One region of the Shewanella sp. Isolate8 genome, then DNA from elsewhere that is predicted to be linked to it. Evidence: predicted binding sites of a transcription regulator. Region 1 holds the regulator's gene; each other region holds the start of a gene.
What was found. Region 1 encodes LexA, which represses DNA repair genes until DNA is damaged. Its sites were predicted from a motif close to TACTGTATNNNNATACAGTA; they were not measured.
Positions count from the first base shown of each region.

Region 2: the regulator LexA is predicted to act here: its motif matches at 4,721-4,740, upstream of recA (recombinase RecA).
Region 3: the regulator LexA is predicted to act here: its motif matches at 4,193-4,212, upstream of L1D43_RS04865 (S24 family peptidase).
Region 4: the regulator LexA is predicted to act here: its motif matches at 5,750-5,769, upstream of L1D43_RS06600 (YebG family protein).

Region 1 is NZ_JAKEVI010000005.1:177,284-185,392, forward strand. It holds gene ctaD (cytochrome c oxidase subunit I) at 1-372, opposite strand, end outside; gene coxB (cytochrome c oxidase subunit II) at 409-1,974, opposite strand; gene L1D43_RS18630 (SulA-like leucine-rich domain-containing protein) at 2,373-2,882, opposite strand; gene lexA (transcriptional repressor LexA) at 2,879-3,496, opposite strand; gene yrfG (GMP/IMP nucleotidase) at 3,615-4,289, opposite strand; gene nudE (ADP compounds hydrolase NudE) at 4,385-4,930, shown strand; gene cysQ (3'(2'),5'-bisphosphate nucleotidase CysQ) at 4,984-5,796, shown strand; gene L1D43_RS18655 (N-acetyltransferase) at 5,789-6,244, shown strand; gene L1D43_RS18660 (TetR-like C-terminal domain-containing protein) at 6,352-6,972, shown strand; gene L1D43_RS18665 (MFS transporter) at 6,963-8,109, shown strand, end outside.
Region 2 is NZ_JAKEVI010000001.1:801,120-809,228, reverse strand. It holds gene alaS (alanine--tRNA ligase) at 119-2,743, opposite strand; gene recX (recombination regulator RecX) at 3,036-3,488, opposite strand; gene recA (recombinase RecA) at 3,552-4,613, opposite strand; gene mutS (DNA mismatch repair protein MutS) at 4,944-7,511, shown strand; gene rpoS (RNA polymerase sigma factor RpoS) at 7,785-8,109, opposite strand, start outside.
Region 3 is NZ_JAKEVI010000001.1:1,102,345-1,110,453, forward strand. It holds gene L1D43_RS04845 (HEPN domain-containing protein) at 1-354, shown strand, start outside; gene mauJ (methylamine utilization protein MauJ) at 492-1,343, shown strand; gene L1D43_RS04855 (hypothetical protein) at 1,403-2,281, shown strand; gene L1D43_RS04860 (Y-family DNA polymerase) at 2,516-3,769, opposite strand; gene L1D43_RS04865 (S24 family peptidase) at 3,775-4,182, opposite strand; gene L1D43_RS04870 (endonuclease/exonuclease/phosphatase family protein) at 4,404-5,564, shown strand; gene L1D43_RS04875 (SIR2 family protein) at 5,602-8,109, shown strand, end outside.
Region 4 is NZ_JAKEVI010000001.1:1,485,599-1,493,707, reverse strand. It holds gene pepN (aminopeptidase N) at 1-1,911, opposite strand, end outside; gene prc (carboxy terminal-processing peptidase) at 1,984-4,029, opposite strand; gene proQ (RNA chaperone ProQ) at 4,061-4,705, opposite strand; gene L1D43_RS06605 (GAF domain-containing protein) at 4,978-5,436, opposite strand; gene L1D43_RS06600 (YebG family protein) at 5,454-5,738, opposite strand; gene L1D43_RS06595 (paraquat-inducible protein A) at 6,248-6,874, shown strand; gene L1D43_RS06590 (paraquat-inducible protein A) at 6,867-7,499, shown strand; gene L1D43_RS06585 (MlaD family protein) at 7,486-8,109, shown strand, end outside.

The sequences.
Region 1 (8,109 bases):
GGCGAAGGGCAAGATCCAGAAGCTCCAGTTGTTCATGCGCGGCAGGGCCATGTCTGGCGCCCCTATCATCATAGGGATCAGCCAGTTAGCCAGGCCGGTAAAGGCTGGCATCACGGCGCCGAATACCATGATCAGACCATGTACCGTGGTCATCTGGTTGAAGAAGTTCGGCTCCACCAGTTGCAGACCCGGTTGGAAAAGCTCGGCACGGATCACCATGGCCATGGCGCCGCCGGTTAAGAACATGATGAAACTAAACCAGAGATAGAGGGTACCGATATCTTTATGGTTGGTGGTAAACAGCCAACGCTTTATTCCCGTGGGGTGCTCCTCATGGTGGGTCGAATGTTCGCCAATATGAGTGGCATCCATATCTGCTTCACGCGTTATTGCATTCATAATGCCTCCCTATTGACCTGCTTGATTGACGTCTGTTGCCTGAACCATATCGCCTGTGTTGTTACCCCAGGCGTTGCGCTCAAAGGTGATCACCGCAGCGAGTTCCTGAGGCGTTAACTGGCTGGCAAAGGCCTGCATGGCGGTACCCGGCTTGCCGTGAAGCACTATGTCGATGTGGTTATCAACGGGCCCTGTGGCGATGGCACTGCCCTTGAGTGCCGGGAAGGCGCCCGGCAGACCCATGCCTGTGGCCTGGTGGCAAGCGGCGCAGTGGCCGAGGTAAACCTGCTCGCCCTTAGCCATCAGCTCATCCATGCTGAGGTCGTCTAAAACCACTGCTTTAGCGTCATCATTAGAGGAGGCCGGCTCGGTTGACTCGGTCGTTGTGGCTGCTGGTGGAGGTGTCGGCTGGGCCGTCTCGGCATTTGTACCGGCATCTGTGCCGCTTGGTGCACCTGAGCTTGCCTGGTTAACGTCGGCTGCCTGAACAATATCGCCGCTATCGTTGCCCCAGGCATTACGCTCGTAGGTCACCACGGCGGCAATTTCTGTGGCGGTCAACTGCTGCGCGAAGGCCTGCATCGCCGTGCCAGATCGACCGTGTAGCACCACAGAGATGTGATCGGCGACAGGGCCTTTTATGATTGGACTGCCGATGAGCGAGGGGAATACACCCGGGAGGCCGGCGCCATTTGGCTGGTGGCAGGCTGCGCAGCGCGCCATATACACCTGTTCGCCCTGGGCCATCAGCTCTTCTTTCGACAGGGTTTTCGACAGTGCGGCCTGCGCCTCGGCGGCGGCCGCGCTGGCCTGTGCCTCCTGCTCGACAATCCAGTTGTCGAAATCGGCCTCGGAAAGCACCTGCACCACGATCGGCATGAAGCCGTGATCCTTGCCGCAAAGCTCGGCGCACTGGCCGCGGTAGATGCCTGGCTTGTCGATGCGGGTCCAGGCCTCGTTGATGAAGCCTGGGTTAGCATCCTTCTTCACCGCGAAGGCCGGCACCCACCAGGAGTGGATCACATCCTCCGAGGTCATCAGGAAGCGGATCTTACGATTGACCGGCAGCACCAGCGGTTTGTCGACCTCCAGCAGATAGTGTTCGCCTTTGTCCTCCTTGCCCTCTATCTGTTCTCTGGGAGTGGCGAGTAGGCTGTAGTAGCTTATGTCTTGATCGAAGTAGCTGTAGTGCCATTTCCATTGGGAACCTGTGATCTTAATGGTGAGATCGGCATTGCTGGGATCTTCCATGGCGATCAGTGTCTTAGTGGCTGGGATGGCCATGAGGATCAAGATGGCAAAAGGCACGAGCGTCCAGGCGATCTCTACCTTAGTGCTCTCATGAAAGTTTGCCGCGACGGCACCCTTAGAACGTCTATGGTTGATGATGGCGTAGATCATCACGCCAAAGACGACCAGGCCTATGGCGCAACAGATATAGAGAATCGTCATATGCAGGCTAAACACCTTATTACTGATCTCTGTGACCCCTGATGTCATGTTCAGGGGCATATCTGCTGCGAGTATGGTGGGCGTAAATAGCAACGCCAGCAAACAACACAACACTTGCTTCACTAGACTTCTCCTCTGTCAATTGCGAAGGCAACTACAAAGAAGAGCCACACAGTATGTCTCGGCTCTATGCAAACTCTTCAGTTCCCAAAAAAGCAACGATGACTTCAAAGTGCGTCGGTGGTGAAACTCTTGTTCTGTTGGTGGTGACCACGCTTGCACTTACGGCTGAATATATCAGACCAATTTCAGCTTCCGTGGGCGAGGTGTTACAAGATTATTTTCGCCGCTCAAGCCGACAACCAAATTGTGCGATATAACAAATAATCGTTGATATCTATTACTAACTTAATGGCTGTTTAAATATTGATCAAGATCACTTTTATTTTATTTTGCTAAACAAAACAGACACAAAAACGCCCCTTGCGGGGCGTTTGTATGGAAAGGTAGTGCGAGGATGATTAGTGTAGCGAGCTAAACAGATTCGAGGGCTGACCGCTGAGATCCTCTTGGGAAAACGGGCTGGCAGGTAAGTGACCGTTCGCATCTTCGATCACTACCCCTAATGCGCGGGTATTCTTGGCGACTATCTGTAGGCGACGACTGTCACGGGCATCCAGGGTTTGTGCCCAGCAGATCACCGCACTGGATGTACCACTTGTGAGGGCTTTTTCCATCGCCCACAGGGTTTCGACCTCATCCTTGGTGTGCACAAGTAATATACGGTCCATGCGAACACCGCCGTCGGCCAGCATCTGTTTGTAGCCTATGTTTGGCGGGCTGATCAGCACCACCCATTGCCCCTGCTGACTGAGTCTGGCTAGCTCAGGGGTGAGGGCCTGGAGCTCCTGCTTGCCCTGAGTCGAACTTGCCGTGGTAGAGATAGTGTTGCCATCGCCGCGCTTAAGCGAGCTGTCGAGATCGACCCAAAGTCCTGGATGACGTGGCGCCATGCCCATTAGGTTGTTCATTGCCAGTCTCCATTTCGAATCACGCCAACGGCCAGGCCTTCGATACTCAGGCTCTGAGTGGTGAGATCGACGACGATAGGGGAATATTCTTCGTTTTCTGCATGAAGGAACACGGTGCTGCCGCGCTTCTCGAAGCGTTTAACCGTGACATCGTCTTCCACGCGGGCAACGATGATCTGACCGTTTCTGGCCTGTTCGACCTTATGTACTGCCAGCAGATCGCCTTCGAGAATGCCGATATCTTTCATACTGTCACCCTTGACCCTCAGCAGGAAGTCTGCGCTGGGGCGGAACATGCTTGGATCAACCTGATAGTGCTGCTCCACATGCTCCTGGGCCAGAATGGGCTCACCGGCGGCAACCTGGCCGATTAGAGGCAGACCGAGATCTTCAGGCTCTTCCTCTTGGGTCAGCTTAATACCGCGTGAGGTGCCGGGCATGATTTCGATGCAACCTTTCTTGGCCAGCGCCTTGAGGTGTTCCTCGGCAGCATTGGCACTCTTAAAGCCTAAGCGACGCGCAATTTCCGCACGGGTAGGCGGCATGCCAGTGTCGGCAATATTGCGTTTAATCAGATCTAAAATCTCGGCTTGTCTCGGGGTTAAGGGTCTCATGATTAATCCTGTCTTTCCATACAGTACCTGTCAGTATATACAGTATTTTATACAGTGCAAGTATTAACCAGATTTTCTGTCAGTCACATCAAGCGATTAGCGCGTAAAGCGCAGGCGGCTAGTCTCGTTGAGCCTGTTCTAGGGAGACGAGTAGATGATGGTAATCGTCGATGGCAGGGAAGTCGGCAAACTGCTTGTGCGGCTTTTGGCTGTCGGGATTCTTGATCCCTAGCTGATAGCCTACGCCGGCTTTTTGGGCCGCCAGTAGAATGGGCTCACTGTCGTCGATAAACAGGCAGCGGCTGGGATCCAGGGAAAACTCATTAAACAGGTGACGCCAGAACTTGGGATGCTCCTTGGGATAGCCTGTCGTGTGGCTGGAGAGCATCTCGTCTAACCCGCTAGCCAGTTCGGTATGTTTGAGCTTCAACGCCAGACTGTGGGGATGGGCGTTGGTGACTAAGATGCGCCGCTTGCCGTATTTGGCGAGCGTGCCGAGAAAGGGCATGCTGTCCTGACGCAGCTGGATCCTGTCGACCAGGGTGTGATGCAGCGCCAGAATGTCCAGACCCAACTCCTGTTGCCAATATTCGAGGCAATACCACTCCAGGGTGCCGAAGACCTTGGCATAGGCACTCTCTACCAGTTGCTGGGCCTCGGCCGGTGGGATCTGCCGCTGCTGACACAAGGCCTGAGGCACCAGGCTGAGCCAGAAGTGGTTGTCGAAATGCAGATCCAGCAGGGTACCGTCCATGTCTAACAATACGGTATCTATCTTATTCCAGGGAAACATAAAGGTAGTAAAAAAATTCCTTGGTTTGAGTTGTGGATTAGGCCCATCATAGTAAGATTGAGTGGTTAAGCAAACGCCATTTTTCAGGAAGTTCAATGTCGGACAAAAAGCCGCAGATCCTACATGCCGAAGTTGTTGCCCAGAGCCGTCTGTTCCAGATAGAGCAGGTGCATTTAAAATTTTCGAATCAGGTTGAGCGCCAATATGAGCGCATGAAGGGTAATACCCGCGGCGCCGTGATGGTGGTGCCTGTGCATGGCGAGGAACTCCTGCTGGGACGCGAATATGCGGCAGGCACCCATAGTTACGAGCTGGGCTTCCCCAAAGGCCTGGTGGATCCCGGCGAGACCCATGCCCAGGCGGCCAACCGTGAGCTGCAGGAGGAGATCGGCTTTGGTGCCCGTAAGTTGACCCATCTGATGGAGTTAAGCCTGGCGCCTGGCTACTTTGCCAGCAAGATGCAGATCTTCGTCGCCGAAGATCTGTATGAGAGTCGATTGCAGGGTGACGAGCCCGAACCCATAGAGGTGGTACGCTGGCCATTGAGCCAGTGGTCTGAGTTGTTATTAGAAGATGACTTTTCCGAATCTCGAAGCGTTAGCGCCTTGTTTTTGGCACAGAAACATCTAAAACTAAAGTAGTTAATCCGAATTATCATATTAGGCATTGCCAGATGTAGGCTGTTGGAGTTGTGATGAAGCCAGAAGAGTATGTTGAGCAGGCGATTTCGATTGCCATCGAGGCGGGAGAAGCCATTAAAGGGATCTACCTCGAGGGCAGTTTTGACAAAGAGGTGAAATCCGACAATACCCCGGTGACCTCTGCCGATATCGCGGCCCATAAGATCATCGCTTCCCAGCTTAACAGTCTCACCCCTGAGATCCCGGTTTTATCCGAAGAAGATGCCGATATCCCCTACGTCGAGCGCGCCGACTGGCAGCGCTACTGGTTAGTCGATCCCCTAGATGGCACGGGCGAGTTTATTGCCGGTAGCGGTGACTTCTCGGTGATCATCGCCCTGGTCGAGCACAATCGCCCTATCATGGGCGTAGTCTATGTGCCTATGACGGGCGTGGTCTATTACGCCATTGCGGGGCTGGGCGCCTATAAGCGCAGCAGCAAGGGCGAGGTGCGTATCGCCAGCAAACAGCTCACCACAGATGATGAACCTTGTTTGCGCCTGGCGGTGAGCCGTCGTCAGGATCCCCAATCTGTATTGAAGCTTTTCAATCACCCTAAACACTGCGAGCTAGTGGTGTTGGGTGGTGCGGCGCTTAAGAGCTGTCTGGTGGCAGAAGGTCGCGCCGACTGTTATGTGCGTATCGGTCCCACGGGTGAGTGGGACACGGGCGCGGCGCAGATCATCATCGAAGAAGCGGGCGGCCAGGTGATGGATCTCGAGCTACAGCCACTGAGTTATAACGAGCGCGAATCACTAGAGAATCCCAACTTTATCGTCGTGGGATCGACCCACCTGCCATGGGACGAGCTGTTAACCCGTGAATAATCTCCCTCATATTTCTATCAAGGCGGCTGGTAAGCACCAGCTGCAGGCGCTCTATCGTCTGGAGCAGGGACTATTTGGTGCTCATGCCTATCCAGACTTCTTCTTTCGTCAGAGTTTCGACTGCTGGCCAAGCGGCCTGCGAGTCGCTTGTGACGAAAACGAGTGTCTACTGGGCTACATACTGCTGGCCAGGAGCGAACGGGTAGATAGTGCCTGGATCCTCTCGGTCGCAGTCGATAGTGCCGCTCAGGGGCGAGGCATAGGCAGGCGTTTGATTGTAGAGTCCTTGAGCGCGCTACCCGCTAGCGTGACACAGGTGAAGCTCACGGTAGCGCCGGATAATCCTGCTAGGCACCTCTATGCCAGGTTAGGCTTTGTCGAGCAAGGGCTGGAGGCCGACTACTTCGGTCCAGACGAAGACAGAGTTCTCATGACACTCAGCCGATAAATTTCCCTCTTTATTCTGGTCGCCGAAAAACAATCTTATTATGAACATTGTTTTTTATTTTGCTTGCTGGTAACTTGAACGCAAATTGACAGAGGGATGGAGCCGAGATGGCAAGACGTAAGGAACATACTCATGATGAGATTCGGGCGATGGCAACCGCCGCCGTGCTGCAGCATTTGGCGGTCGAGTCACTCGATAGCCTGAGCCTGCGCAAGGTGGCTCAAGTTGTCGGCTATGTGCCCAGCACCCTGGTGAATCTCTTCGGGAGCTATCAGGGTCTGCTACTAGCCGTCGCCGAGTTGACGCTGGATCAGCTTTACCAGTGCCTGGTTTCTAATGCACAAGTCTCTCAAGCCTATGACTCGAATCCACTCGAGGCGATGGCCAACGCCTACCAGCAATTTGCCTTCGAGCAGCCTAGAGCCTTTCAGCTGATCTTCGAGCTTAAGGCAACCGATGAGCAGGGGCTGAGCGAGCATCATGCCCGGCTTATTGCGCAGCTGTTTGCCTTGATAGAGTCTTGCCTGGGCGAGCTGTTGCCCGAGCTATCCGGTGAGCAACGATTACTGGCGAGCCGAGCCCTGTGGGGGGGCGTGCATGGCTTGGTGTGTCTGGCGCTGGACGATAAGCTCTTTGCTCCCGGGATAAGTATCGAGGAGGCCATTCGCCACCATATCGCGGTTCAACTTAAAGGATTGGGTTATCACAAGGAGGCGTTATGCTGTTAACCAAGCGGTTTTTTCCCTATTTTGCCACTCAGTGCCTGGGGGCACTCAACGACAATATCTACAAGAATGTGCTGCTTCTGATGGTGACCTATAGCCAGATAGAGGAACTGCCCATCAGCGTAAACCTGTTCGTTAACCTCGCCGCCGGCGTGTTTATCCTGCCTTTCTTCTTGTTTTCCGCCCACGCGGGAGTGGTGGCCGACAACATGGATAAGGCCAAATTGATCAGACGCTTAAAGCAGCTGGAGCTGGTGATCATGTCCTGCGCGGCCATGGCGATTCTGAGCCAGAGTTATATGGTGATGTTAGTGTTGCTCTTCTTAACCGGCAGCCAGTCGGCCTATTTCGGGCCGGTAAAATATTCGCTCCTGCCTCAGGCCTTAGCGGAAGATGAGCTGGTGACGGGTAATGCCTGGGTAGAGATGGGCACCTTCTTGTCGATCCTGATAGGCACACTCAGCGCCGGGCTTCTGGTGGCCAGCGACAAGGGCATTATCGCTACCGCGGCGACCGTGTTTGTGCTGGCCGTTGCCGGTTACCTGGCCAGCCGGGCGATTCCAGCCATGCCGCCTCAAGGCGCGATCACTAAGATTCGTTTCGCGCCCTTGTCGGGCACCTGGCGCAGCATAGCTAAAGTCAGAAAGACCCCGAGTATCTGGATGGCCATCTTGGCGATCAGCTGGTTCTGGTTTCTCGGGGCGACCTATCTGACTCAGTTCCCCAACTTTGCCAAGCTGCACCTGCATGCGGATGCGACAGTGGTGTCGCTCTTGTTGGCCCTATTCTCTATCGGTATCGCGGTGGGCTCCTTCCTGTGTGAGCGTTTCTCTTTTGGACACGTGGAATTGGGTCTCTTGCCCTTCGGTGTGGCCGGGCTGACCCTGTTTGGCGTGGATCTGCTGTGGTCACTCCCCGAGTTGCCGGCCCAGGCCGAGACCGTCTATAGCTTTAGTAGCTTCATCGCCGAGTCGCAGCATTACCGGGTGATGTTTGCCCTGTTTATGGTGGGGGTGAGCGGTGGTCTGTTTATCGTGCCTCTGTATGCCTTCATTCAGTCGCGCGCCGATAGGGGTGAGTGTGCTCAGGCAATCGCCGCAAACAACATAATGAATGCCCTGTTCATGGTGGTCTCGGCTG
Region 2 (8,109 bases), on a different contig from region 1:
AAGGGCGGTCAAGTAAACCAGCTTTATATTTAACACCTTAAACCGTACCTCGGCCTATGCTTCAATCAATATGGCACAAAAAAAGCGCTCAGGGAGCGCTTTTTTCTATTGAGGCAACTTAGGCCAAACGTTCAGACAGCCAAGGAATCACAGAATCCAATGCGCCCGCTAGTTTAGCAGGCTCGCTACCACCGGCCTGAGCCATGTCTGGGCGTCCACCGCCCTTACCGCCCACCTGAGCAGCCACCATGGCAACAAGCTCACCGGCCTTGACCTTACCGGTCAAGTCTTTGGTCACACCGGCAATCAAGTTCACCTTGGCATCACCGGCAATCCCCAGCACTACGATGCCAGATTGCAGCTTCTGCTTGAGCTCGTCCTGTAGGCCACGTAGCGCGCCGGCTTCGACGCCTTCTAGCTGCTTAACCAGCACCTTAACGCCTGCAAGCTCCTGAGCCTCACCTGCTAGGTCGGCGCTGGTCGCCGCCGCCAGCTTGTCTTTAAGCTGAGACAGCTCCTTCTCAAGTTGCTTAGTCTTATCCAGCTGCGCCTTAAGCTTGGCCACAACAGAGGCACTATCGCCCTTGAGCAAGGAAGCCGCTTGTTCGAGCTGAGCCTGTTGCTCACCGACATAAGCGATCGCCGCCGCCCCTGTGACCGCCTCGATACGACGGATACCGGCGGCGATGCCACCTTCAGATGTGATCTTAAACAGGCCGATATCACCCGTGCGACCCACGTGAGTACCACCACACAGCTCGATAGAGAAGTCACCCATGGTCACCACACGAACCTGTGAGTCATATTTCTCACCAAACAAGGCCATAGCGCCTTTCTCTTTCGCCTGGTCGATATCCATCACCTCGGCCTTCAGCTTGTGGTTACGACGGATCTGAGTGTTAACAAGATCTTCGACCTGCTTAAGCTCTTCACGCTTAACGGCTTCGAAGTGAGAGAAGTCGAAACGTAGACGCTCAGGCTCTACCAAAGAGCCCTTCTGGCTCACGTGAGTACCCAGTACCTGACGTAGCGCGGCGTGCAGCAGGTGAGTCACAGAGTGGTTGAGTTCGGTGCGATGTCTAAGCTTCTTGTCCACTGCAGCGTTAAGGGTTTGACCCATGGCGATGCCACCAGTCTTAACCTGACCGATATGGCCCATTGCCTGACCATATTTCTGGGTGTCTTTCACCTGGAACTCGACGCCTTCGGCGCTCAATAGGCCCTTGTCGCCACACTGACCACCAGACTCGCCATAGAATGGCGTACTGTCGAGCACCACGACACCTTGGTCGCCTTCGGCTAGGGCATCGACCGCCTGACCATCGACATAGAGACCAATCACCTTGGCTTCACCGTTAAGGTCGCTATAACCGCAGAACTCGGTCTCGGCATCTATCTTCAGGCTTTCGTTGTAATCTGTATCAAACTGTCCCGCCGCCTGGGCGCGACTACGCTGCTCGGCCATGGCCGCTTCGAAGCCAGCTTCATCGACCGTGATATCACGCTCGCGGCATACATCTGCGGTGAGATCCACAGGGAAACCATAGGTATCGTAAAGCTTAAAGGCTGTCTCGCCATCAAGTTCCTTACCTTCTAGCTGGCTCAGGGCATTGTCGAGAATACCAAGACCACGTTCAAGCGTACGGGCAAACTGCTCCTCTTCCGCCTTCAGTGCCTTTTCGACGATCGCCTGGGTCGCTACCAGCTCTTTGGCTGCGTCACCCATGACTTCGATGAGTGTCGGTACCAGCTTATAGAAGAAGGCCTCGGTAGCACCCAGCTTGTTACCATGACGCACGGCGCGGCGAATGATACGGCGTAGTACGTAACCACGGCCCTCGTTTGATGGCATTACGCCATCGGCAACCAGGAAGGCGCAAGAACGGATGTGGTCGGCGACGACGCGCAGCGACTTGTTCTCCAGATCGGTAACGCCCAATATTTCGGCGGTCTTCTTGATCAGTGACTGGAAGATGTCGATCTCATAGTTTGAGTGTACGCCCTGCATGATAGCCGCGATACGCTCTATGCCCATACCGGTATCGACCGAAGGCTTAGGTAGCGGATCCATGGTGCCGTCGGCCTGACGGTTGTACTGCATGAATACTATGTTCCAGATCTCGATGAAGCGATCACCATCTTCTTCAGGCGTGCCGGGACGGCCACCCCAGATATGCTCGCCGTGATCGTAGAAGATCTCGGTACAAGGACCACAAGGACCGGTATCGCCCATCTGCCAGAAGTTGTCAGAGGCATATGCAGCCCCCTTGTTATCGCCGATGCGAATGATGTTCTCGGCCGCTACGCCAATCTCTTTGTTCCAGATCTCGAAGGCTTCATCGTCTGTCTCATAGACGGTGACACACAGACGCTCTTTTGGCAGCTTGAGTTCTTCGGTCAGGAAGGTCCAGGCAAAACGAATCGCATCTTGCTTGAAATAATCACCGAAGCTGAAGTTACCCAGCATCTCGAAGAAGGTATGGTGACGCGCAGTGTAACCGACATTATCTAGGTCGTTATGCTTACCGCCGGCGCGCACACAGCGCTGGGCCGTGGTGGCTCGAGTGTAGTCACGCTTGTCTTCCCCAAGGAAAACATCTTTAAACTGGTTCATCCCTGCATTGGTAAATAGCAAGGTGGGATCATTGCCAGGTACCAGTGAACTGCTGTCCACAACCTGGTGACCGTTTCTGCGGAAAAACTCCAAGAAAGCACTTCTCAGCGCTGCAGTGGTTTGATACATGAAATCATCCTGAATTTGATTATTTTAGCGATGAAAGCAAAAGGTTCACCGACGATGCTCAGTTAGCCCAGCATTATAAGCAGTCTATGGGGGAACAACCAGAGGTTTAGCCGAGGATCCCCAAAGAAACCGTAAAAAGCCTCAGTTTCCATTGGGTCTGCTAGCTAAAGAGCGAGGATGATTTTCAGGCTATGACTTAATCCAGGTCTGGGTCATAGTCTGGGGCACAGTGTGAGTCATTGCCTGATTCATAGCCTGAGCCATTGCTTGGATAGTCGACAGGGAATTGGGCTTAATCTAAGTCGAGATCGACCTCTAAGGCATAGGCGACCTGGTCGAAGCCAAAACCTTGGGAGAGAAGATAACGCACTCGCCTGGCGCGGTCTTTCTGATCTTGAATAGGGCCGCTAGCGGCATACTTCTTGACGGCTTTCTGTCTCGCTAGCTCGAACCAGTCACAATCGCTCTGATTGAGGGTCGACTCGATAACCTCTTTAGTCAGTCCCTTCTGCGACATGGATTGACGAATCTTATTATGACCATGACCTTTGGCAATATGAGAGCGCAACAAAAGTCCGGCAAACCTGGCGTCATCGAGATAGCCCTGGCGCTCACATTCGCCAAGCACCGCTTCGATCTCGCCGTCGAGAAAGCCTTTCTGATTCAACTTACTCTTTATCTGATAGCGGGAATAATCGCGGCGGGCCAGCAGGCCCACCGCAACTTGCATCGCCGACATTGTCATGAAAGAACCAAGGTCATTGCAAAGCCTGAGTCATCAAAAACCGATTAGCTGAAACGGGTCAGCTTAAAATACTTCACCGGTTTCCAGATCGACATTCTCATCGCCAGTGGCCGACTCGGCAACCACTTGACCAGCACCCAGCAGCATGGCGCGCAGCGCCTGGTCGATTTCTGCGGCAATCTCTGGGTTCTCTACCAGGTACTTACCGGCATTAGCGCGGCCCTGGCCAATCTTGTCGCCCTTGTAGCTGTACCAGGCACCCGACTTTTCGATCAGCTTGTGCATCACACCAAGGTCCACCAGCTCACCTGTGCGGTTAATGCCTTCACCATAGAGGATCTGGAACTCTGCCTGCTTAAACGGTGCGGCAATCTTGTTCTTCACCACCTTAACGCGGGTCTCGTTACCGATAACCTCTTCACGATCCTTGATGGCGCCCGTACGACGAATATCCAAACGAACGGAGGCGTAGAACTTAAGCGCGTTACCACCAGTTGTGGTCTCAGGGTTACCGAACATCACACCAATCTTCATACGGATCTGGTTGATGAAGATCAGCAAGGTGTTAGATTGCTTCAGGTTACCTGCCAATTTACGCATCGCCTGACTCATCATACGCGCGGCTAGACCCATGTGAGAATCACCGATCTCGCCTTCGATTTCCGCCTTAGGCGTCAGGGCAGCTACCGAGTCGACGATGATCACATCCACAGCGCCAGAACGCGTCAGTGCGTCACAGATCTCAAGGGCCTGCTCGCCAGTATCGGGTTGAGAACACAGCAGGTTATCGATATCCACACCCAGCTTTTGCGCATAGATAGGGTCCAGCGCGTGCTCGGCGTCGATGAAGGCACAAACCTTACCTTCGCGCTGAGCCGCCGCAATCACTTCCAGGGTCAGGGTCGTCTTACCCGAAGATTCAGGACCATAGATCTCAACGATACGACCCAGTGGCAGACCACCCGCACCCAATGCAACGTCCAGCGACAGAGAACCCGTTGAGATAGTCTCAACATCCATAGAGCGGTTTTCACCTAGCTTCATGATAGAGCCTTTACCAAACTGCTTCTCAATCTGGCCAAGAACCGCGCTCAGGGCTTTCTCTTTATTCGCATCAATCTTCATTCTGCTTTCCTCTCAATCACAGACGCTGCGCTGTGGGGTATCCGTTAAGTTAAAGCCCGCAGACGGTTTCTGCATCGCTTTAGGCTGTCTCAATATGAAACCTAGTATACTGTACAATCATACAGTATCAAGTACTGTATGCGATTATTTTTGCCTAAGCTCCGACAAAGCCAGCTAAATGCCCCAAGGCGCATTAGCACTAAATTTATCCAAACAGGCAGGATAAATGCGCAACCGCCATCAATTTATTGTTAGTATTGAGGCCATTCATTCTGTGCTAGCCGCGGGGCTATGACAGACATTTTTGTAGCAGGATACCTTGGTTAATTCATGAACGCCGTCGATACTCAACATCTTGAAAAGCACACCCCCATGATGCGTCAATATCTGACGCTGAAAGCCGAAACACCCGATATGTTGCTTTTTTATCGTATGGGAGATTTTTACGAGCTCTTCTACGACGATGCTAAGCGTGCATCTGAGCTGTTAGGGATCTCCTTAACGGCCCGGGGCAAGAGTGGCGGTGACCCTATCCCCATGGCGGGCATCCCCTACCATGCGGTAGAAGGCTATCTGGCTAAGCTGGTGCAACTCAGGGTCTCGGTAGCTATCTGTGAGCAGATAGGTGACCCCGCCACCACTAAGGGACCGGTGGAGCGAAAAATCGTGCGCATCGTCACCCCTGGCACGCTGACCGATGAAGCCCTGTTGCAGGAGAGGCAAGACAACCTGCTTGCCGCCGTCTATCACGGTAAGATTGGCTTTGGTTACGCGACCCTGGATGTCTCATCCGGGCGCTTCGTGGTTACAGAGCTGGCCAGCAAAGAGGCACTGGAAGCCGAGCTACAACGCACCAATCCGGCGGAGCTGCTCTACAGCGAAGATTTCAGCGAGCCGGCACTGATCGCCTCGCTCTCGGGTAAGCGTCGCCGTCCCGAATGGGAGTTCGACTATGACACCAGCTACAAGCTGCTGCTGGAACAGTTCGGCACCAAAGACCTCTATGGCTTTGGCCTGGGCGAAGTCAGGTTATCGCTGCAGGCGGCTGGCTGCCTTATCCAGTATGTAAAAGATACCCAACGCACCGCCCTGCCCCATATCAACGCCATCACACGTTTCAATCAGTGCGACAGCATAGTGCTGGACGCGGCCACCCGAAAGAATCTGGAGCTGACCCGCAACCTGCAGGGGGGCAGCGACAACACCCTGGCCTCGGTACTGGATAACACGGCAACTCCTATGGGTAGCCGCATGTTACAGCGCTGGATCCACGAACCACTGCGCAACCACAACATCATTCGTGCCCGTCACGATGCTATCGACGAGCTACTGGACAATGGTTATCACGAGAGTCTGCACGAGCAGCTAAAAGCCCTGGGCGACATAGAGCGTATCACGGCGCGTCTGGCCATTCGCAGTGCTCGCCCCCGTGACTTTGCCCGCCTGCGTCAGGCACTCGCCCTATTGCCCGAAATACAGCAACAGCTAGCCGATTGTCACAGCGCACATCTGCATACCCTGTCGCAATCTATCGGCGAGTTTCCCGAAGAGCATGCCCTCCTAAGCCGCGCCATCGTCGACAACCCGCCTATGCTGATCCGCGACGGTGGAGTGATTAAAGAGGGCTATCATGCAGAGCTGGATGAGTGGCGCAAACTCAGCCAGGGCGCAACCGACTACCTTGCCGAACTCGAGGCACGCGAGAAGGCTGCCACCGGCGCCTCAACCCTGAAGGTTGGCTATAACAGGGTGCACGGCTATTACATCGAGGTGAGTCGCCGCGAGTCAGATCTGGTCCCCATGAGCTATCAGCGCAGACAGACCCTGAAGAACACAGAGCGTTATATCGTCGCCGAGCTCAAGGAACATGAGGAGAAGGTGCTTTCCAGTCAGGGCAAGGCTCTGGCACTGGAGAAACAGCTATGGGAAGAGCTGTTCGATCTGCTAATGCCCCGCCTGCACGAGCTACAGGCCTTCGCCCGCGCCGCCGCCGAGCTTGACGTGATCACCAACTTTGCTGAGCGCGCCGAGCAGCTGGACTATCACAGGCCAGAACTCACGGCTCAGAGCGGCATAAATATCGAGGCGGGAAGGCACCCCGTGGTCGAGCGCGTCAGTCAGACGCCATTTATCGCCAACCCTGTCAGCCTCAACCCGGCGAGGCGCATGCTGATCGTTACCGGTCCTAACATGGGCGGTAAGTCAACCTATATGCGTCAGGTCGCACTGATCACTTTGATGGCCCATATCGGTAGCTTCGTGCCGGCGCAGAAGGCCGCCATCGGCCCAGTGGATCGCATCTTTACCCGTATTGGCGCCGCGGACGATCTCGCCTCCGGCCGGTCGACCTTCATGGTTGAGATGACGGAAACTGCCAACATACTGCATAACGCCACGCCGGAGAGTCTGGTGCTGATGGACGAGATTGGCCGGGGCACCTCGACCTATGACGGCTTATCACTCGCCTGGTCGGCCGCCGAACATCTGGCGCAGAATTTAAAGTCGATGACCCTGTTTGCTACCCACTATTTCGAGCTGACCCAGCTGCCCGAGCAGATGGAAAATGTGGCTAACGTGCACCTTGACGCCATAGAGCATGACGACACCATCGCCTTCATGCATGCGGTGCAGGAAGGAGCGGCGAGTAAGAGTTATGGCCTACAGGTGGCGGCCCTAGCCGGGGTACCGGCCAAAGTGGTACAGGCCGCCAAGCACAAGCTGCATCATCTTGAGAGCCGTGACAGAGAGGAGGGCCTGCCCGAACTCAGACAGGCTCAGCTGAGTCTCGCCATGCCAGAATCCTCAAAGGCCCTAGACAGATTAGACACCATAGATCCCGACAGCCTTACCCCGAGACAGGCGCTGGATCTGCTCTATGAGCTCAAACAGCTACGTTGATTAAATACAGGCAGGTTAATTAAATACAGCTAGGTTAATCAAGTCTAAACAGCAAAAAGCGCACCTCTTAGAGATGCGCTTTTTTTAATTCTGGGGTCGGCTCTTCATGAAAAAGGTTTACACCTTAGGGCGCTTACCACAACTTTTCTCAACAAGACGCTAGCACTGCTCATCGACCTTCTAGCCAACATACGGCCAGTTCAACCAGGCGACAAATTCAAAACGGCAATAAGTACATTAAATCAGCCCTTAAGCCTACACCCCGATACACACTTATACTCTGAAGATAGCTTCTACCGATAGTCCTTGTGCACTGAGCAGATCTCTTAACCGTTTCAGGGCTTCCACCTGGATCTGGCGTACTCTCTCACGAGTGAGACCTATCTCCTTACCGACATTTTCAAGAGTCGATGGCTCATAGCCTAGCAAACCGAAACGACGGGCAAGCACTTCTCTCTGCTTGCTGTTCAGCTCGTCTAGCCAGCGTACGACAGACTTAGACATATCATCGTCTTGTACCTTGTAATCTGGGCCCACGCAATCATCGTCGGCTAACACGTCCAGCAATGCCTTGTCGTTGTCACCACCCAGCGGGGTA
Region 3 (8,109 bases), on a different contig from region 1:
CTAGAGTGGCAAGTTGTCTGGTGTATGGAAAAAATCATTCCACAATCAATTCATAAGGTAGTCGGCAATGAACTTACAGCCGGCCAAATAGCTAAGAAGTTTATAGACGCAACTAGAAACATGCCAAAAAGCTCAGAACGAGAACAGTTAAAACTACTTTCTAAGCAATTTTCAGATCTAGTGGAATTAAGAAACAGAATAGTTCACGGAAAGCCTTGTACGAGCCCAAACAAACAACAACGGTTAAGCTCAAACGGAATAATTGAACTCATCGACCTTGAGAACGCTGCGGACGATTTTAGCGAGTGTGCCAACAAACTAAACAGTTTGTTTTATGGTTTCTTATCAGAGTAGTTCGTGCAAAATGCATATAACAAACGCTTTAACAAAGGACGCAAAAAGCTTGGCTTGCGCACCTTCGTCGCTAATTTTAGCCAAGCTTTTTTCGCCTGTTAAGCGGGCGTTATACACCAAGGAGTTGAGAGTCCTAAATGCTATGGCTTGATATGGCAGTATCCCCTAGGTTCTCTTGGCCAAGAAAACAGGTTGAGATTCCATTTGAAGGTTACAAGATTGTTCTGCAGCCGCTTAGAAAAGTACCAGAAAGCCCGATGGAATTGGCGTGCACAGTATCTGTTTTCGACATTGATGGGACGACTTTTGAAATCGGAGGAACAGTTGCAAGTAGATTTTTAAGTCGCTTAGCGTGGTCTCGAAACGGTGGTGTTGTAGAGTTATTCCCAGCAGGCTCAAATAATCCAAAACGGCCAGGCTGGTTGGGCCAAGGTACTTATGGCGTATCCGGATACGCACAGGTCGAACCTTGGGACTATTTGTATCTTCCGTCCGCAGAAACTGTAGAATCTGATTTGGCTTTGGGTTTGTTCAGAGAAGGGATGTCCGTCAATTCAGTTCCATTTGCATTCCTGAGTTTTTTTAAAGTTCTAAATATCAAATACGGAGCTGGAGCAGGTCAAAAAGACTGGATCAATAATAACTTAGAGCATTTATTGTATTCCCCAGCAGTCGATAGATTGAATGAGCTAAGACAGGTAGAGAACGATATTGGTAAGTATTTGTACGAAGAGGGCCGTTGTGCAGTTGCTCACGCACATGGCAACCCTCTAGTAAACCCTGACAACTATTCTGATAAACGTCGAATGGAAAGCGATTTAAAGCTAATGAAAGAGTTGGCAGCATTATTCATCGAAAAAGAACTGGGAGTACTGTCGGATAGTTCTTTTTGGAAAAGCTTGCGGGAATCGCATTTGGGTTCGTCAAGAGACTTGCTTAAAAAAGTAGAGCTAGAAGATGGAAGTATTGTTTACCAACATGATCAATAAGATGTATAACATAGCTGTCATAGGGACATTTCTAATTCGAGTAAGAGGGAATTATCTGAATGAAAATTGGTGCCGCAGGGTTAATGAAACTAGCAGAAATGATTTGCGGCGATGATCCATTTCGAAGCTTTCCTTACCGCAGCTCCTCATATTTGACTCGTTTCTTTGTGGATCTCGATCTAGATTATGTTCACGATGGATCAACTCGCCGTGTATGGGTAAATGACGTATTAAAGGAGTTAAATGAACGCAAAGCGCTCCAAGAGAATATGCCATCTGCGGAGATGAAAAAGGTAATTGAATATCTCTTGCATCCAGATCACTTTTTGTTCAATGAAAACGTGGATAGAGAAAAGTCTATCCAAGCGGTCGAAACATGTCTTAAGACCTATGAATTAACAATTGCACAGCAATCAAATGGCGTTGTAAAGCTATGTCCCGCGCATGGACAATTTGTATCTTCTTCTTACGAGGAAGTCCCTACGGAACAGCTCATCAGTTTTAAACCAAGTGTCTTTAATGTTCCGAAAAAGCCCCAAAATGAAAAGCTGATTTCGGTGATGATGCCTTTCAATGCCAGCTTTTCTGGCACCTACGATGCGGTAAAGCGTGTGGCTGAGTACATGCAGCTAGAGTGCCTAAGAGCGGATGATATCTGGGATAACTCCACGTTTATGCAGGACATATTTGATTTGATTTTTTGTGCGAAGGTCATTGTGGTTGATTTTACGGGTAGAAACCCGAATGTCATGTATGAAACCGGAATCGCTCATACACTTGGTAAAACAGTAATACCAATAACGCAATCGTTAGATGATATCCCGTCAGACCTTGGGCATCATAGAGCATTGAAGTATTTGCCAAATGAGCAAGGCTACAGAGATCTGAGTAACGAGTTATATAAAAGATTAAAGGTGATCTATAAGATCGAAATGTAACAAGGCGCTGTTGTCGGACTGTTTTTCCGCTGCGCTCCAAAACAGCCGCAAAGCGCGGCTTTACCAATACTTTTCCTAATCCTTCAGTCTACCTTTAGAGTGTTTGCGTTAGCGCACTTTTGTCCAATTTTTAGTTATGCCTCTCCGTAGTAATAGAGCTGAATTTAGGCAAACCCACTAGTTCAAGAAAGCCGCATTGCAGATAAAATTACTTTCTTTTGTTAGCTCCCTCATCTAACACTTAATCCTAGGAATGTCTGACCACCGTGTCGTATATTGGGGTGTTAGAAAGTCTCGCCTCATTTGCCATTTCGGCTCAACGCCTTGGCCAGCTACAAAAAGCGAGTCTGTTCCATAACGCGCATTGATACAATCAAGCGCCTTCATTAGAGTAGAACTCTTAGGTTGATTGAATAAATCTTGTTGGAGGTGCTTTTCGCTACATAGCTCAATCAGGCCTACGCCAACTTTGTAGTAACGTACCCCTGGTTGAAACCTAAGGCTACTGTAGTGCACAGCCTTTTCTATCAATTCGCATGTATCATTTGTTGGTATCTCGAGGGGGAGCGTGATTTTGAATCCTGTCGGACGCTCATCAAAAGGTGAGTTACTCGCAAAGACAAGCAACGTTTTACAAAGGGAGCCTTGTTGTCTTGCTTTGACTGCTGCGATGGCGACGTGCTTGGTGATAGCTTGGAGTAGGGATGCTTTGTCAGAAATACGGTTACCCATACTCCTCGTTGAAAAAATCTGCTTTTTATCAGCCCTTGCTGCATCCCAGCCTTTGCATGGAATGCCATTGAGTTCTCTTACTGTGCGCTCGAGTTCAATACTAAATTGCTGACGCGCAACACTCGGTTCAAGCAGGGCCAAGTCTAATGCTGTATTGATACGAAGAGCCACTAGGCGTTTCGCGATATGTTTACCCACTCCCCATACATCTTGAGCCTCCATTTGCTCGAGAATACAACTGCGCTCCTCATCTGTGGTGATAGCACAAACGCCGGCGTAGCCTGGTAGGTGTTTAGCCGCATGGTTTGCTACTTTGGCTAGTGTGAGTGTCTCTCCTATACCCACACACACCGGCAACCTTGCTTCTTTCCATACGGCTCTGCGGATTTTATGACCGTGAGATATTAGACAGGGGATAGCCGGGTAAACGTTTCTGAAAGATAAAAATGACTCATCAATACTATAAATGTGTTGTTCTGGCGCAAACCGCCCAATAACTTCCATCATCGCGGCCGAGAGAGAGCCGTATAGTTCATAGTTGGATGACAGAACAATCACACCTTTTTGCTGACATAACGACTTTACCTGAAAGTAGGGGACGAACTTGCTTATCCCCGCTTCCTTGGCCTGACGATTAGCCGCAACAATGCAACCATCGTTATTGCTGAGCACCACTATTGGCTTTCCACGCCATTCAGGTCGAAATACCTGTTCAGCGCTGCAGTAAAAGGAATTGGCATCGACCAAAGCGAACAAGGTTATTAACTCCTACTCAATATCGAGCTTTGCCGGTGACAGCGAATTGAGCGAATCACAACACCCTCAATAGTAAAGGAGTCATGCTCAAAAATAGGTGTGTTCATATGAGAGTCGTTCGCAGATATCAACTGCCTGTTGACCGTATCTATGATTTTGCAAACAAAGCAGCCATTGTAGTTCGCAACGATAATGTCTTGGTTTTTGACGGTTACGTGCCTATCTACAATGAGAATATCTTGATCAAAGATGCCAACGCCTTGCATGGAGTCACCACTTGCCTGGCCGATAAAAGTGGCGCTTGGATGCTCAATAAGCAACTCATCGAGGCTTAATGGCAGCTGTTTATAGTCCGTTGCTGGGGACTCAAAGCCGGTTATCCCGGCACTGGCTAAAATGGGTATGACTTTCATATTTAATGAGTACTGTTTGTTTATACAGTATTTTAGCTGACTTTAGTGTTTTGGCAATATTCGGGAGCTTTCCTTTTGCATGCTACAGCTCGATTCAACGAAAGATCGCTACCTGTTTTGATTTTTACCACCCAAATAGTCCTACACCAAAGTCCGCTAGCGTGCCGATTTTGCTAGCTTTTTCCGGCAAAGTTATTTAGCGTACAGAGGAGACAGATCAAATGCTGGCAAGAAATGAAACCATGAGTTGGTCTTTCAATCGCCGCAATGTCATAAACATGGAGGTTTGTATGAATAGGGTGTACGCGGGCTTAATACGCCGAATGGCATTAGCTTTGGCCTTTGCCGTGTTCACGCCTAGCGCCATTGGTCACAGTGGTGCAAAAGATGAAAATGGTGGCCACCTTAATAGGTCAACCCGTACATACCATTGCCATACCCAAGACTGTCTGCTCCCACTTAATGGCGCTGCTGCAACTAATTACCTTTCGATTGTGTCTTTCAATATTCAATTTCTGGGTAACTTTAAAGACCGCGATGATAAGGCGCTAGCTCAACTATTAGCGAATGAGGATATCGTTGTCATTCAAGAGCTCGTTGCACCACCTTACGATGGTACCTTTCCAGACAACACCTCATACAAGCCAGATGTTGAAGCTCGGCGCTTTTTTGAAGCTATGTCCTCATATGGGTTTAATTACATTCTGTCAGAAGAAGACACGGGCACAAATGACACCATTCACCTTAATAGTGCTGCAACTGAATGGTTTGTCACGTTTTTTAAACCAGACAAAGTGCAATATGAACCAAGCTTGCCTAAGGGGTTCTTAGCGGAAGATCGCTCCAATAATGATAAATACGAGCGGGTCCCTTACGCTACCCCGTTTAAAGCAAAAGCGACGGGAGATGACTTTGTCCTGATATCTGTCCATCTGCAACCAGGAGCGAGTAAGAAGGATGAGGTACGCCGTAAAGGTGAGCTATTTGAAGTAGCCAAATGGATAGACGAGAACGATTCAGTTGAACGAGATTTCTTCGTGTTAGGCGACATGAACTTTGAAGACTGCGATGAAATCTCGACGATTTTACCTGACGCCTATTCTGCACTGAACGCAGGAGATGCTTGTCTCATGACCAACACTAACCTTAATAGTCCCCGGCCTTATGACAACGTCGTTTATCCGACGTCAAATACAAGTAGTTTGTTTTTGGGCGGGCAGTTTGAAGTCATCGACTTAATAGATGAGATGGAAGATGACTGGTTTGAGGATTTTACGACTCCATACCCAGGTTCGCCGTACAACCACAATGCATTCAGGGCTCGTTATTCAGATCATCATCCGGTACGCTTTAAGATCTTACTAACAGGAACTGATGACTAGTAAATCATAAATAGGCACGATGTGCTTAAAGATAGCGATGTATAACAGAGAGTATGAAGAGCAATTAAAGGAAATTGACTACACCGTTATGAATATTTCGATACCAAATAGCATATTACCTCACTTGAATGAAATATCTGCTAGGCTGTGGTCAGGTCATGCTGCGGTAATGGTCGGTGCAGGGTTTAGTTGTAATGCAATACCTATAAACGAATCATCAAAAGCCTTTCCTGACTGGAACAAACTTGGTGAACTTTTTTATGAAAAAACGCGTGGTGAAAGCATAAAGGATGGTAGATTCCTTAATGTATTAAAGCTGGCTGATGAACTACAAGCTTCGTTTGGTAGACCGATGCTTCATCAGTTATTAAGGGATTCCATTCCTGATAGTGAATATGAGCCCTCTAAACTACATGTTGATTTGTTGAACCTTCCTTGGTCAGACATATTAACAACAAATTATGACACTTTACTTGAAAGAACCGCAAGAACAGTCACAGAACACAACTATCAATTAATTGTTGGCAGTCAGGACCTGATTTATTCAGAAAAACCACGAATAATTAAACTACATGGAAGTTTTCCTAGTGATGAGCCATTTGTTATCACTGAGGAAGATTATCGACGTTACCCAATCGATTTCGCACCATTTGTAAATACAGTCCAACAATCACTGCTAGAAAATACGTTATGCCTCATCGGTTTCTCTGGCGATGACCCTAACTTTCTCCGTTGGATTGGCTGGATTCGAGATAATCTAGGGGATGAAAAGTCTCCAAAAATATACCTGATCGGTGTACTTAATCTAACTAAAGCACAGGTCAGTTTGTTGGAGAAATACAATATTGTTCCTATTGATATGTCTGATTTGGATGGCGTTGGAAAGGATGATCACTACAAAGGCATTCAGAAGTTCTTTGAGTTTTGTAGCAGCAAAAAATCTGATTCTGATTGGTTAGATTGGCCCAAGGGTGGATCTAAAAAGTATCCAGATAAAAGTGGGAATGTGCCGATAGCACAACAGATCGAAGAAGTTATAATAGAATGGAAAGCTCAAAGAGAGAACTATCCAGGATGGGTCGTTGTTCCCGAAGATCGTCGACAATATTTGTGGGAATACACCAAACAATGGGAGGGCGCTATAAAGAGCTTTGAGGATCTTTCAGTTAAGGTATTACTTGAGTTTCTGTATGAGTATTTTTGGCGAATTGAAAAATGTCTATGCCCTATTTTCGACCCAAATGTATCTTTGATAGAGTATGTACTAAAGTGTGGTGATGAGTTTCTAAAAGATAATGTCAATGGTTCTGATAGCTCAGTTAATAACAGTGCTTTCGCTGATCTTGATTTACATCAAGTTAAATCGAAATGTTGTTTTATTCAACTGTCATACCTACGATATTTAAGAGAAGAGGGGAAGATTGACAAATGGAAATCAAATGAAAAAAGAGTGAGTGCTTTCCTTGGACAAAGCTCAGACTCTTCTCGTTATCATTATGAGAAATGTCTTTTGTCATTATTTGAACTTGACATTAACGAACTTGAAACCCAGTTAGAGAGTTGGATAATTAAACCCAATCTACCATATTGGTCTGCAAAAAAAGCTGGTTTATTAGCTGAAATGGGAAGATTGGATGAAGCGATTAATCTATTAGAGGATGCTCTAAAGGTAGTTAGATCAAAACTTAACCTAAAGCCGGTAGTATCTGATTATTCAGCAGTGTCCCAAGAATCATATATTTTAGTTTTGCTTAGATATATACAAAGTGGTCTGTCTTGGGTTAATGGTGATTACAGTTTAAAATCTGAATTCTCAGACAGGTGGAATGTTCTAAAGCAATATAAATGTGATCCATGGAATGAATTGAGGTTACTAGAATCTCCATTAAGAAATCATTACAGCAGAGAGTTACCAAATCAGAATAAGCCACTTTTTGATTTGAATAGAACAAACAAGACCATTAACTTTGGAGGAAGTAACTACGAAGTATTAGAAGCTTTTAGATTGCTTAAGTTTGCTGAAGATGTCGGGCTTCCATTTCGAATTCCGGGCAGTACGTATGCAAAAGAAGCTGCAATGGGGGCCATAGAGCGACTTTCTGAAGTTGTTCCCTATTGGAGTATGTCTATAATGTTTCGAATAGGAGATAATAAAGCAGTTGATAGGATTTTTGATAGACGGTCATTACTTTCAATGAGACAATCTGAAGTAGATTCGTTAATTCGAAACTACCTTAGAGTATTCGAAAACATTGTCCTAAGTGGAGATGATAAGAATAATGGCCCGAAGACGATGTTGGTGAACGTTGTTCCTGAATTGTTGTCTCGTTTAATATCCAAGTCTTCAAAAGTTGAAAAAGAAGCAATATTCAATCTATTGGGAAGGATGTATAGTTTTGGGAAAAAAATAGAATATTCTCAGGTTGATAAATTAGTAAGTCGCTCAGTTAGGTCGCTGTCAGAAATTGATATTGTTGACTATCTACCAATGCTTATTGAGTTATCAATAGGTAGTGATGAACATTATGATGGAGTACATAAGTTT
Region 4 (8,109 bases), on a different contig from region 1:
CTCCTCCAGCATAAATTCGCGGGCCGATGCCAGGGCGTCGAGATCCACTCGGCTCACCTGCTCTACCAGGGTATTCAGGCTTGGGAACTTAAGCACCTCGGCGAGCAGCGCCTGATCCAATTGCTCGTCTAGCAGCAAACCTTTGACGCCATCGACCAAACGAGGGTCGACGTACATCGCCCTTTGCGCCTTAAGGTGCGCCACATTCTGCCAAACCGCCTGACTAAAGAGTGCCGCCGAGGCCTCCCATTTAGCCACCTCGCTGCTGGCGTAACGCATCAGATGGATCAGCTGATCCACGCTATAGTCGAAGTTGAGCCTCACCGGCGCCGAGAAGTTTTGCAGCAGCGAAGGCACAGGTTGCTCGCTCATGTCACTAAACACCAGCTCTTGCTCGGCCTCTGTGATGCTAAAGACCTGGCTAAGGAGCGAGCGGCCATCGCTGCCGATAAGCTCAAGATCGAGCGGAATGTGCAGCGGCAACTTCTCACTCTGCTCCGGCGTCGGTGGCGTATGTTGACGCAGACTCAGGCGATATTCCTGTTTTTCGACGTCATAGCGCTCCTCAACCGTGAGTTCTGGGGTACCAGATTGACTATACCAGCGTCTGAACTGAGTCAGATCCACGCCGCTGGCATCTTCCATCGCCTCGACGAAATCATCACAGGTGACCGCCTGACCATCGTGGCGCTCGAAGTAACACTTCATTCCGGCCAAGAAGCCCTGCTCACCCAAGAGGGTGTGCATCATGCGGATCACTTCTGCGCCCTTGTTATACACAGTGACGGTATAGAAGTTATTCATCTCAATCACAGACTCGGGACGAATCGCATGGGCCATAGGGCCGCTATCTTCGGCAAACTGCTGGTTCTTTATAACCTTAATGGCATGGATACGGTTGACCGCCCTTGAGCCCACATCTGAGCTAAACTCCTGATCGCGAAACACTGTCAGGCCCTCTTTGAGGCTCAACTGGAACCAGTCACGGCAGGTGACACGGTTGCCCGTCCAGTTATGGAAATACTCGTGCCCCACTACCGACTCGATGCCGTGGTAATCCTCATCCGTCGCCGAGTCTTTGTCCGCCAACACATATTTAGTGTTGAACACGTTGAGGCCCTTATTCTCCATGGCGCCCATGTTGAAGAAATCCACCGCGACTATCATGTAGATATCCAGATCGTATTCGAGATCGAAGCGGCTCTCGTCCCAGGCCATCGACTTCTTCAGCGATGCCATGGCGTGGTGTGCCTTGTGCAGATTGCCCTTGTCGACAAAGACCTGCAGCGCAACCTCGCGGCCACTCTTGGTGGTAAAGCTATCGTCCAGCAGATCGAAGTCCCCTGCTACCAGGGCAAACAGGTATGCCGGTTTCGGGAAAGGATCTTCCCAGCAAACAAAGTGACGCCCGCCTTCAAGATCGCCAGTGTCGACGCGGTTACCGTTACTCAAGAGGTAAGGAAACGCCGCCTTGTCGGCTTCGATACGCACCTTGTAGACCGCCAGTACATCGGGGCGATCCAGGAAATAGGTGATGCGTCTGAAACCCTCTGCCTCACACTGAGTACAATAGGCGCCATCTGACATGTATAGGCCTTCTAGCGCCAGGTTAGCCTGGGGATCCAGCTTAGTCACTATGGTCAGTTCGAAGTCAGCTAAGTCGGTTTCTATGCTTAACTGGCCATCGGTGACGCGATAATCATGAGTCTTACCATTAAGCAGTAGCTGGCTCACGCTCAGCCCTTCACCATCAAGCTCCAACGTCTGGGCGGCGTCGTTTAAACGCTTCACCTGACTCACCGCGGTGACCTGAGTATTGGCACCATCGAGCACGAAAGAGAGCTCCACATGAGAAATTGTGAAATCCGGTGCGCGATAGTCTTTTAAATATTTGGCCTTAACCTGTGCCATTTAGATTCCCTCATCTGAAAAGATTATAAAAAAACGCGCCAATAGCGCGTTTTTAAAAAATTTGGCTCAATATTATTTCGCCTGGTTTTTAGCCACTCTTTCCATATCCACTAAATCCAGAGTGATATAGACTGTCTCGTCGAGAAATGCGTCCGGCGCCTTCACATCTTCTTCGGCGTCATCCAGAGACTTAAGTGCCTCTAGGCCTGCCACCGCACGGCGCTCGTTGAGGCGAACAAGTTGCTTCTCATCATTCGCTTCGCGCTCGGCCACACGCTCTTTCTCTACCAGAGAGACGCTGGTTTCTTTGTGGCTCTTCTTAAACTCGGCAATATCTTGATCGATATAGCCAAATTCAACATCTTTCTTGATACGTTGCTGGTGACGCGAATCGAGGTTGGTCACTAGCTCAGGGGTAATATCCCCAAGCGTACCGTATTGGGCCACAGGCACCTTATCCCAAGGCAAGGCGTTGGCTTCCTCGGCTTCACCGTATTCGCCCGGCTCGAGTGCACTCGGGAACGGAATATCCGGTGTCACACCTTTGAGCTGAGTGCTACCGCCGTTGATACGGTAGAACTTGGCGATGGTGTACTGCACATGGCCGATAGGCTTGTCATACATATCATAGATACGGCCCAGGCTCTTATGCTGCTGCACTGTGCCCTTACCAAAGGTCGACTCACCCACGATAAGCGCGCGATCATAGTCTTGTAACGCGGCGGCGAAGATCTCTGACGCCGAGGCGCTGTAACGGTCTACCATCACGGTGAGCGGTCCTGAATAGGTCACACGGCCGTCGTTGTCGCGATTTTGCGACACCTTACCGTTAGCATCACGGATCTGCACCACAGGGCCTTGCTCGATAAACAGGCCTGTTAACAGCGTCGCCTCGGTTAATGCACCGCCGCCATTACCGCGCAGGTCAATAACAACACCTTCAACCTTGGCCTCTTTGAGCTTGACTAACTCTTTGGTGACATCTTGAGACAGGTTCATGTAGAAACCTGGGATCTTAATCACCCCAACCTTGCGGCCGGCATAATTACCGGTTTCAGGCTCGATCACCTCTGAGGTCGCGGCGCGATCTTCTAAACGGATCTTGTCACGTACTATGGTCACGTCGATTGGCTTGGCAGAAGAGCCGCCCTTCTTAGGCAGGATCTGCAGAATGACCTTACTGCCCTTAGGCCCTTTGATCAGCTCGACCACGTCATCCAGTCGCCAGCCGATCACATCGACTATCTCTTTACCTTCCTGGCCGACACCCACGATACGATCTTCCGGTGCCAGCTTTTCGCTGTTGGCCGCGGGGCCGCCAGCCACCAGGCTCTTGATCACTGTGTAGTCGTCATCCATTTGCAACACTGCGCCTATGCCTTCGAGGCTCAGGTTCATCTCCATCTGGAAACGTTCGGCGTTGCGTGGCGACAGGTAACTGGTGTGCGGCTCGACGCTGCGAGAGAAGGCGTTCATCACACCTTGGAAGACATCTTCACTCTTGGTCTGGCTAAGACGCTTGATGGCATTGTTATAGCGCTTCTCGAGCACCTTAACGATCTCATCCCAGTTTTTACCGGTCAGCTTAAGGTTTAAGGCATCGTACTTGACGCGTTGACGCCACAGCTCATTGAGCTCGGCCTCATCTTTTGGCCAGGCGGCTTCGTCTCTGTCGTACTGATAGCTGTCGCCGGGGGCGTTGAAGTCCATCTCTTTGTCGAGCAGAGATAAGGCGTAGGCGAAGCGGTCATAACGACGCTGCTGCACCAGATCGAAGATCTTGTAGGCGGCGGTGAGATCACCGCTTTTCAGCATGTCGTCAAATTGGGTCGCATAAGGCTTGAAACTGTCGATATCACTCTGAAGCAAGACATTGCGGCGATAATCGAGCTGCTTAAGGTAACGCTCGAACACCTGCTCGGAGAAGGCATCGTCCAGATCGAATCTATGATAATGGGCGCGAGTGAACAGACCCGTCACTCGCTTGCTCGCTACTTTATGTTGCGGCTCTTGCGTTAGAGAGGGCAACTCGCTAGATGGAATACTGGGCGTCAGTGCCCATGCCGAGAATCCTACAAAGATGCTGGCAATGGATGCTGCCAGAGTGAGTTTTCGCATCAACAAGTTACTCCTTTTAAACGATGAACAGTTATAACAGGATATGCTCTACCGGGACTTTTACCGTCAATCCTGAATCTAACTGTACTTGAACATCTTCTTTCTTGATGTCCAGGACAACACCTGCAACAGGTGATTTACCTAGTTTGACACTCACGCGTTGATTTGGTTTCAACTCGGTCAGTGTTGCCGGGGTTAAATCCTTGGCTTCAACCTGTGGCTTAGCCGCTTTAGGCGCTGGTTTGCTGCTGCGCTTAGGCTGTGGCTTCTTGAAGGCTTTCTTCTCAGACTTAGGACCAGGCTTCTCAGCCTTTTCTGCCGCCGCTTTCGCAGCACGCTTTGCCTTAGCCTTCTCTTGACTCTCCTTCAGTGTAGCCTGTGCATGGTCAATATGCTCTTGCTCAAGCTCGCCACACTCGTTGCCGTCGAGATCGACACGCTGTGCCCCAGCCTTAACCCCTTTCAGGTAACGCCAGCTACTGGTGTAACGGCGTAAGGCGATTCTTAATTGCGTTTTACTGACTTTAGAATCATCAGCTAACCTTTCAGCCAAGTCTTGAAACAATCCTATTTTTAGAGGCTTAGTTTCACCTTCAGCGATAAAGCATAAAGGAAATGTTTCATATAAATACGCAAGAATTGCGTTGGTGTCGGTCAACTTTTCTGTTGATTCCATCATTACTTCCACAGTTTAAAAGGGACTATCACCTCGCCGGGTTAACGTCGGCACTGGCGTGTCGTTCATATTGGTTAGACATCGGGTCGCTTACATGCCGCTAGGCGGCGACCACACAATCCAACATACCTTATCAATTACAGTCAATAAACGCCATGTATTCATTTCAACTAATGAAAAATCTCACGGCGTGTTTTTGAATTCATCAAGCGGCCTATTATAAGGGCGCGCCAGACGAAAGCGACCATCAATTGTGCAAAATTGGTTGTAGTTTAAGCAAATAAAGCCTTTTCCAGACTTTTTACGCAGGACTCTAGCCCCAATTGATCCGCCTCGTCGAAGCGAGAGAAGGAGGGGCTATCAATATCGAGTACGCCGATCACCTGACCGTCACGGCGCAGTGGGATCACAATTTCCGAGTTACTGGCGGCATCACAGGCGATGTGGCCGTCGAAAGCATGGACATCTTCGATGCGCTGAGTGGTATCACTCTGGGCCGCCGTGCCACATACTCCCTTCCCCACCGGAATACGGGTACAAGCCACTTTGCCTTGGAAGGGGCCCAGCACCAGCTGATCACCTTGCAGCAGATAGAAGCCGACCCAGTTAATATCATCCAGATGCTCGTTGAGCAGCGCCGAGAAGTTTGCCATCGCCGCGACGAGGTTATCTTCGCCGCTAAACAGGGCTTCAACTTGACGGGTAAGCGTCGTGTAACAAGGTGTACTCATACAAATTTCCTAACAATTTATGTTTTCGTTTCAGCTTTCTTGGCGGGTTTCTTTGCCGGTGCAGCCTTAGTTGCTGCGCCGCCTTTCAAGAGTCCCATGAGCTGATCTTTATGTTCTGCCATGTAGAAACAAAGTTGTTCTAATGCATTTTCATCTAAGCCTAAATCAACTTGCTCAATAAAAGGAAGAAGATTATCCGCGATATCGAGCATCTTATCGTAGGCATCCGCCTCCTTCTTAGATGTGAATGTCATCTTCTCCACCCCTTCTCTGACTACGACAAATTTCGTTATAACTGCCATATTCGCCCTCACACTGTTTTTATATACAGTTGTAGAATCTCATAAATACAACTTCTTATGCAAGTCTCAAACTTTATCTGTTAGAATCTGCGCAACTATTAGCTCCGGATTTGGGAGCCACCTTATTAGGGCCTGTTGATCTTTCAAGTTTAATTTTTGTTCAATCTAAACGCATTTTGCGCGAGGCGAGAGTCATGAAGCATAGTTACTCTATGTGAATGGCGAGCAACAAAGTGCAGCGCGCGTTTAGATGAACCCTTTGGGCAGCTTTTGTAGGCCATTTCTACTGCGTTATCGCCCGTTGGTTTAGAATACTACACAACACAGGCTCTGCCTTGTATAAACCACCTACAAATTGCTGCAAAAACAAACAGCAAAGATCAACAGGCCCTAGGTATTTCAATAGATTGACTATAGTAATATCTTATAGGCAATAGATTACTGGTCTATATCAAGAAATTCTCACTATTGATATAGCCTTAGATGACAGGAAGCGCCCCAGAACAGATATGAAAACAGAGGTGTTAGATAAGAGTATCGTTCTTTGCCGTGCTTGCGATCTGGTCGTGAGAAAACGCGCCTTGCCAACTGGGGTGCGGGCCCTCTGCCCACGCTGCCATACCAATCTCTATGATACCCCCTACTGCTCCGTCAACGGCATGTTAGCCCTGTGTATCACTGCGCTGGTGCTCTATTTTCCCGCCAACTTTTTTCCTGTGCTCGAGATGCATTTTCTCGGCAGCATTCGCACCACCACCATAGCCGGAGGCGCCATGGCCGTGGCCGCTCAGGGCTATTGGATCGTGGGCATTGCCGTATTGGTGGCGGCGGTGATCGCCCCTGGCCTGCTTATTTTGTCGATACTCACCCAGGTGCTGATCGTAAAATACCGACTCAAGATCCCTTTCTTTCGCAATATCTATAAGAAGCTGCTGAAACAGCACAGTTTATTGGCGCAGCTCTCCATGCTTGAGATCTACATGATCAGCATATTCGTCTCGGTATTTCAGCTCTCAGATTACACCGATCTCTATTTCGGAATCGGCACCTTCTGTTTCACCATGTTGTTTATCATGGTGATCTTCATGCAACGGGAATATGACATAGAGCATATGTGGAGCGTACTGGATGAGTAAGCTCAGCAGGCCTCCCCAGGGCGAATCATTGGGGCTGACCAACTGCCCTACCTGTAAGTTTCTGTGCCATCTCGATCAGGGCAGCTGTCCACGCTGCGGACAGGCGGTGCAGAGCCGGGATCGCACCAGTGTGCAGAAGAGCTGGGCACTGCTGATCACCGCCGCCATCTTGCTGTTTCCGGCGAATCTCTACCCCATCACCATCATGACCAGTCAGGGGCAGGTACGCCAGGACACCATCTTCAGCGGCATTAACCACCTGGTGTACCTAGACCTTTTACCTATTGCCATTATTCTGTTTACCGCCAGTATCTTAGTGCCTATGTTGAAAATTTTTGGCCTGGCGCTTTACCTGACGGCGATCAGCTATCGCCTGCCGATCTCGAAAAAAACACTCATGGCTGGCTTTCATATCATCGAATGGATAGGTCGCTGGTCCATGCTGGATCTGTTTGTGATCTCCATTACCGCGGCGCTCATTAACATGGGACAGATTTGGGATGCCAAGCCGGCGCCTGCGGCCACCGCCTTCGCCTTGGTGATTCTGTTAACACAGCTGGCCGCAAAAGTATTAGACACGCGTTTACTCTGGGACCGATTGGAATCGAAAGATGACACAAATTGAAACACCAAAAGTCGTTAAGAAAAAACTCTTCTCTCCCATCTGGCTACTTCCTCTGATCGCTTTGGCCCTGGGAGCTTGGCTCGGGATCAAGAGCATTCGTGAGTCCGGCGTCGAAGTGCGCATCCATTTCCCCAGCGCCACAGGGATAGACGTGGGTAAGACGCTGGTCAGATACCAGGGATTAACCGTGGGTAAGGTGGTTGATATCAGTATCGACGATCAACTCCAGGGCGTTTATGTGGATCTGCTGATGGATTATCGCTCGACCCCCTTCCTACGCGATGAGACCAAGTTCTGGCTGGTGACCCCTAAGGCATCGATCACGGGTGTAGAAGGGCTAGACGCCCTCTTCTCGGGTAACTATATCGCCATCCAGCCAGGCGAAGGCGATTACAAGAACGAGTTTACCGCCGAAGATCAGGCCCCGCCGGTGGCTCCTGGCTCAGATGGTTTGATGATCGAACTCACCAGCCCATCCCTCGGCTCTTTGGATGTGGGCTCTCAGGTGTTTTACCGTCAGATCCCGGTCGGAAAAATAGTCAGCTATCGCCTGGTGAACGACGACAGCATCCTCTTCAATGCTTACATAGAGAAGAAGTATGCCCACCTA